DNA from 3 places in the Tardiphaga sp. GW821-FHT12E02 genome. Region 2 is predicted to be linked to each of the others. Evidence: riboswitches for the same ligand, from Rfam matches in the RefSeq annotation. Region 2 holds a riboswitch; each other region holds the start of a gene.

Region 1 (2,258 bases), 1.3 Mb from region 2:
TATCCCGGCAATTTCGCCTGGCACTATCCGCCGCCATTCCTGTTCGTCGCGGCGCTACTTGCCAAGCTGCCTTATGCGGTCGCCTTTGCAGGCTGGGCGTGTATCAGCGTCGTGCCTTATCTCGCCGCCATGCGCGCGATCGTCGGGCGCCCGTTCGGCATGCTCCTGGCGCTCGCTTTCCCGGTCGTCTTCACCAATGTGCTGGTCGGACAGAACGGCTTTCTCACCGCATCCCTGATTGGCGGCATGCTGGTGTTGCTGCCGACACGGCCGATCCTGGCCGGCATTTGCCTCGGCTTGCTCAGCTACAAGCCGCAATATGGCGTGCTGTTTCCCCTGGTCCTGATCGCTGCTGCGCAATGGCGCGCTTTTGCCAGTGCTGCCGTCACGACGATCCTGCTCGCTGTCGCCTCATGGCTGGCCTTCGGCACTGAAAGCTGGGTCGCTTTCTTCAAATGGATGCCGATGTTCTCGCAGGCGTTCCTGGTCGAAGGTCGCGCACCGTTCGGCAAGATGCAGAGCATCTTTGCGCTCGTCCGCTATTTCGAGGGCGGCGAGACGCTGGCCTGGACGCTGCAATGGATTCTCGTGGCTGCTGTCGCGGTGTCGCTCGTCGGGCTGTGGCGTAGCCGCACGCGCTACGAATGGAAGGCCGCCGGGCTTGCCATTGGCGCCTTGCTCGCAACGCCCTATCTGTTCCTCTATGACGTGATGGTCTTGGCGATCGCGGTCGGCTTCCTCATTCGCGTCGGACTGTCCGAGGGCTTTCTCGGTCACGAATTGCCGGCACTCGGTCTCGCAGCGGTCATGCTGGTCAGCTACCAATTTATCGGGCCGGTGCCGACGGGATTCGGCGCCACATTGCTGGTCGCCGCCCTGATCGGCATTCGCATCCGTGAGTCCTGGCCCGCCAGGTCCGTTGCGGCCACGCAGCCGGACGCATCGGCAGTTGTCCACGGTACTAACAGCCTGATCTGATTTCTCGCCGGGAACAGCAAAGCGCGCTTGACACTTTGCCGCGGGTCACACCAAATGTAGGCGTCACGGTCCGCCATGTCGCAAGATTTGGTGGCTAAGAGGGAAGCCGGTGAGAGCTGCGCGTAACTGCGCTTGATTCCGGCACTGCCCCCGCAACTGTAAGCAGAGAGTTTGTTTCGATTGACGTCACTGGAGCTTCACCGCTCCGGGAAGGCGGAAACAAGCGCTTGATCTGCGAGTCAGGAGACCTGCCGCGACACCAGAAACGTCCATGGGCGGGGTGTCCCAGCGGTCGCTTGCAGGCTTTGCCGCGCGTTCGCTCGGCATCGTTGCTCGCACCTTCGGCCCCAGCCCCCTTTAGCTTGATGCATCACACGGGGTCCTGCCGATGCCTTCCACGTCCCACGCTCTCTCCAACGGCCATGATGCCGTGCTCGCCCACCCATCCGAATCGAATGTCGTGCCCGCGCACGCGCCGTCCATGCAGGTGATCCGCCGCAATGGCACGGTGTCGCCTTTCGATGCCGGCAAGATTTCGGTGGCCATGACCAAGGCGTTTCTCGCCGTCGAGGGCAACACGGCAGCGGCCTCGCGCCGTGTCCACGAAGCCGTCGAGCAGCTGACCGGCGAGGTTTTCGCCGCACTGACCCGCCGCATAGGCGAGGGCCGTACCTTCCATATCGAGGATGTGCAGGATCAGGTTGAACTGGCGCTGATGCGCAGCGAGCACCACAAGGTGGCGCGCGCTTATGTGCTGTATCGTGAGGAGCGGTCCCGCCGCCGCGCCGAAGAAGCTGCCGCCAAGCCCGCCGCCGTGCCGAGCGTGCCTGCGCTCCATGTCACGCTGTCAAACGGCACGCGCGTGCCTTTGGATGCCGCACGCCTGGCGCTGATCGTCAATGAAGCCTGCGCGGGCCTCGATGGCGTCGAGGCAGCACCCGTGCTCGAAGAGACCAAGCGCAATCTCTATGACGGCATCACGCTCGATGAACTCGCGCTGGCCGGCATCATGGCCGCCCGCACGCTGGTGGAGCAGGAGCCGAACTACACCTATGTCAGCGCCCGCCTGCTGCTCGACAAGCTGCGCACGGAAGTGCTGACCTACGTGCACGGCGTGCCAAGCGCGGCCTCGCAGGCCGATATGGCGTCGCGCTATGCGGACTATTTCGGCGCCTATGTGAAGGTCGGTATCGAAGCCGAACTGCTCGATCCCGAACTCGCACGCTTCGATCTGAAGAAGATCGCCGCAGCATTGAAGCCGGAACGCGATCTCCAGTTCC
Region 2 (2,258 bases):
GCGGTCCGCAGGCGCCGTACGGAAGCGCCCGACCACGGGCTCACCGATCACGCTCGTATGCGCGAGATCACGAAACCGCACGCGATAAAAGATGTCCTGCCCTGCCGGCAGATTCTCCAGCAGCAGTTTTGCCGTGAAATCGCTTTCCGGCAGCACCGTTACCGGCGGCAAAGCGCGCGCATGTTTGAACGACTCGGTGGTCGCCACCTCCACCATCATCTGCGCCGGCCGATCCGCCCGCGACCAGATCGTGCCGCTGTCGAAACCGATATCGCCGGACTGCACACCATGGCTCACCACCGGTCGATCGGCCGCGCGGCTGAAACGTGGCATCGCCAAGAGTCCCGCGCTTGCGGCAGCCGTCGTGAGGAAGCGGCGACGGGACACGCGGATGGCCATTGTGCTCTCCTGGAGTCGGCGATGGTGACGCAGGACGATCTAGGGCTACTACGCAACGCCCCTGTGACAGGCTGCCGCAGCGAGCGCAACAGCCGCCCGGCAAAGCCGTTTTCGGCTCGACACAGCCACTTCTTGTTCATCAAGATAATACCGAAGGGTGCCCACCAATTTCAGTCGAGGCCAAACGCGACAAGCGGAATTTTCCGCAGCGACGCGGCATTGACTCCCGGTGTCATTTCACCGAATTGTCCCCGCGACGGTTCCTTCGGGACCAATAGGGAATGCGGTGAGGCCAGTGCAGCGTCTGTTGCGCAAGCCAATTCCGCGGCTGCCCCCGCAACTGTAAGCGGCGAGCCTTTGCCACATGCCACTGGGCCACAACCCCGGGAAGGCGGCAGAAGGCCCTGACCCGCGAGCCAGGAGACCTGCCGTCGGCCGTGGTCACACGCGAGCACATCGGGCGGGGTGTCCTGATGGAAGCCGAGTTGCCTTCGCTGCGAATGGCAACACGGTTTGGTTTGCGGTGACGTGCCACGTTATCGCGAGTCCTTCGGATGATCTCTCTCATATCCAGCGTCAGCGCGGCGCTCCATGCTTAAAGCTACAGCCGTCAAGAAGCAGTTCGGCGCCAAGCTCGCGCTCGACGACGTCTCGCTCCATGTGCAGCCCGGCGATATCTATTGCCTGCTCGGCGCCAATGGCGCCGGCAAGACCACGCTGATCAACCTGTTTCTCAATTTCATCCAGCCGACATCGGGGCAACTCCTGATCGACAAGCATGATGTCACCGCGCAGCCGCTGGAGACCAAGCGGCTACTCGCTTACATCCCCGAACAGGTGAATCTCTACGGCCAGCTCTCCGGCGTGGAAAATCTCGCTTTCTTCGCCACCCTCGCTATTGGCGAAGAATTGCCGCGCGAGCGCCTGCTCGAATTGCTGCAAGCCGCAGGCCTGCCATTGCAGGCGGCGGATGATCGCGTCGGCACCTATTCGAAAGGCATGCGCCAGAAAGTCGGCATCGCCATCGCGCTGGCGAAGAATGCCAAGGCACTGCTGCTCGATGAACCGACATCCGGGCTCGACCCGTCAGCCGCCAACGAGTTCTCCGAACTGCTGGTCAATGCCAGCCGCAACGGCGTTGCGATCCTCACGACCACCCATGACCTGTTCCATGCCAAGCAGACCGGCACCCGCATCGGCATCATGCGGCGCGGCAAGCTGGTGCAGGAGCTGAACAGCGCCGATGTCAGCCACGCCGATCTGCAGGCGCTCTATCTCGAACATATGAGAGCCTGACGTGATCCTCACCATCGCCCGCAAGGATCTGCGCGAGATCATCCGCGACGGCCGCATGCTCTGGGCTGCGGCGCTCATCATTATTCTCTCCATCGTCGCCATGGCGTCGGGATCGATCCGGCAAGCGCAGATCAATAACGAGCGCGCCGCCGGGCAATCGCTCGATTATCAAGCCTGGCTGCAGCAGGGCGAACGGCATCCGCATGATGCCGCCGAGCAGGGCATGCATGTGTTCAAGCCGGAACCGCCGCTGGCGGTGCTCGATCCAGGCATCGAGCCTTTTGTCGGCTCCACCGTCTGGCTGCAGGCGCATCGCCAGAGCGAACTGAAATTCCGGCCGGCGCAGGATGCCACCGGGCTGCAGCGCTTCGGCCAACTCTCGCCCGCATGGATCGTGCAGGTGCTGGTGCCGCTGCTGATCATCGTCATCGGCTTCAGCGCCATCAGCGGCGAGCGCGAGCGCGGCACGTTGCGGCAATTGCTGAGCATCGGTGTGCCCGCGCGAAGCCTGCTGCTCGGCAAGGCGCTGGCGCTCGCCGCCTGCGCTTTTGCGCTGGTGATCC
Region 3 (2,258 bases), 4.5 Mb from region 2:
AGCACATTGGTGGAGAAGGTCTGCGCCGTCTCGCTCTGCGTCTTGGCGCCGTAAATCAAGGTGCCGAAACCACCGAGCTTCAGATTGGCTTGATATTCCGCGCCGAGGCTGTTGCCCCAATAATCCGACGTCTTCACCGTCGTGTTCTGCGGCAGCATATTGGTGCGATAGGTGTAGTCGGTGAACGAGCGTTCGGTATGGGTGTTCGACACCGTCACGTTATGCGTGAGAATGCCGCCGAAGGAGTCGATGCCGACGCGGCCATAGATGGTCTGCAGCAGGCGATCGGCCGATGCCGGCGTATCCGGGAACGTGCCGCTCGCTGCGTCATAGGCTGCGCGCGTGAAGGACTGCACGGTGCCGGCTTCGAGTCGAATGCCTTCGCCGGCGTCATAGCCGATGCGCGCGCTGCCGCCGACGCGGTCGAAACCGTCGCGTTCGAGATTCGGGAAGCGCGCCTCGAGTGCCGGGATGCGATAGCCGTAACGTGAAAAACCGTTGGAGTGCTGGCCGCCGCCGGTGAAGGCATAGGACCACGGACCATTGGTGCCGACCAGCGAGCCTTGCGTCACCACGGTGCCATAGCTGCCGGCTTCGGTGCGGACATTGAACTGCGCGGGGCCCGAGCCTTTCTTGGTGATGATATTGATCACGCCGCCCATGGCGTCGGAGCCATAGAGCGCGCTTTGCGGGCCGCGGAGCACCTCGATGCGATCGATGGCCGAGGGCGCGAACATGGCAAATTCAAAATCGCCGGACGCCGCCGTGGGATCGTTGACGCGGATGCCGTCGATCATCACCAGCGTCTGGCCGGTATTGGCGCCGCGCATGCGCACATTCGCCGTGCCGCCGGGGCCGCCATTTTCAGAGATGTCGATGCCAGGCACGCTGCGCAGCGCATCGACCAGCGAGCCGGGATTGGATGTCGCGATGGTCTCGCCTGAAACAACGCTGATGGCGCTGCCGGTTGCGCTCAGCGGCTCCGGCGCACGGCTTGCGGTGACGACGACTTCTGAGAGTTCCTGAGGACTGGATTGCGCCTGTGCCTGATGTGCAGACACAGCCAGAATCGCTGCGCCAGTCGCAGCGACCATACGGATAGACATGAGATTCCTTGCCGTCGACCCACCGTCGAACGTGTTCAGTCATGTCTCCGGCCGGTCTCCTGGCTCGCAGTGCTTTCCGGATCCGCCTTCCCGAGCATGCTCAGTGGCTTCAAGGATCCGGACCAACTGCTTACAGTTGCGGGGGCAGCCGCGGCATCAGGGGGAGTTCTCCCCCACACCGCATTCCCGTTTCACCTCCTCGCGGAGGCACCGATGACGGAACCTAACTCGCACAGAGCGTCGCGCTGCGCAACAGGCATATGCTCGTCATTGCGAGGAGCGACAGCGACGAAGCAATCCAGAAACCACGCGAAGGAAGAACTGGATTGCTTCGCTGCGCTCGCAATGACGGCTTTGGTTCTAGCTGCTGAGTGCGGCGAGAACCTCGTCGGGACGCTCGACCATCATCATGTGGCCGGTGGCGGGAAGAATCACCGTGCGCGCGTCGGTGATTGCTGCCGCCAGCGCTTTGCCGGATTTCGCCGGGGTCATCATGTCCCGTTCGCCGAGGATGAGCGTGACGGGAACCTTGATCTGCGCCGCTGCGGCGAGGGCGCCTTGATACGCGTTGCAGGCGTTGAGATCGGCATGCAGCACGCCGGGCTTCGTCGCCTCCAGCACGCGCTGCGCGCCGGTATGCATCCACAGACCCGGCGCGAGACTGCCGCCGAGTTCGGCGCGCATGCCGAGACCCCAGATCGAGACCATGTCGATGGCCGAATGTTCGTTGGCTTCGGCGTCTTTCAGCAGATCGGGACCGACCGTCATCGTTGCCGCCGTACCGAGCAGGTCGAGGCGCGTGACCTTGTCGGGATGGCGCGCGGCGGTCTCCAGCGCGATCAGCGAGCCCATGGAGTGGCCGATGAGGCGTGCCTGCTTTGCGCCTGCTGCGATGATCAGCGCGGCAGTCCAGTCGGCGAGATCGCCGATGGTTGTGAGTGCGTCGCCACCGCTGCGGCCATGGCCGGGAAGATCGGGCGCGAGCACCGCATAGCCATGATGCGCAAACCAGCGCGTATGCAGCGCCCAGGTGGAGCTGTCGAAGCCGGCGCCGTGCAGCAGCACGACGACGGGCAATGACGGATCGAAGGTGCGGCCGCCATTGGCGACAAAGGTGTCGTGTCCATTGACCGTGATCTGCATCGGCTCAGC

What was found. Region 2 has a riboswitch for cobalamin ahead of AC1RQ5_RS01910 (ABC transporter ATP-binding protein). Riboswitches for the same ligand answer to the same signal wherever they lie in the genome.
Region 1: another riboswitch for cobalamin. It lies ahead of AC1RQ5_RS08130 (ribonucleoside-diphosphate reductase subunit alpha); the one in region 2 lies ahead of AC1RQ5_RS01910 (ABC transporter ATP-binding protein).
Region 3: another riboswitch for cobalamin. It lies ahead of AC1RQ5_RS23225 (TonB-dependent receptor plug domain-containing protein); the one in region 2 lies ahead of AC1RQ5_RS01910 (ABC transporter ATP-binding protein).

What each region holds. Positions count from the first base shown of each region.
Region 1 is NZ_JBXAQK010000001.1:1,722,982-1,725,239, forward strand. It holds gene AC1RQ5_RS08125 (glycosyltransferase family 87 protein) at 1-978, shown strand, start outside; cobalamin riboswitch at 1,028-1,248, shown strand; gene AC1RQ5_RS08130 (ribonucleoside-diphosphate reductase subunit alpha) at 1,367-2,258, shown strand, end outside.
Region 2 is NZ_JBXAQK010000001.1:397,000-399,257, forward strand. It holds gene AC1RQ5_RS01905 (alkaline phosphatase D family protein) at 1-399, opposite strand, end outside; cobalamin riboswitch at 640-846, shown strand; gene AC1RQ5_RS01910 (ABC transporter ATP-binding protein) at 991-1,695, shown strand; gene AC1RQ5_RS01915 (ABC transporter permease subunit) at 1,697-2,258, shown strand, end outside.
Region 3 is NZ_JBXAQK010000001.1:4,898,182-4,900,439, reverse strand. It holds gene AC1RQ5_RS23225 (TonB-dependent receptor plug domain-containing protein) at 1-1,106, opposite strand, end outside; cobalamin riboswitch at 1,139-1,336, opposite strand; gene AC1RQ5_RS23220 (alpha/beta fold hydrolase) at 1,467-2,249, opposite strand; gene AC1RQ5_RS23215 (O-acetylhomoserine aminocarboxypropyltransferase) at 2,254-2,258, opposite strand, start outside.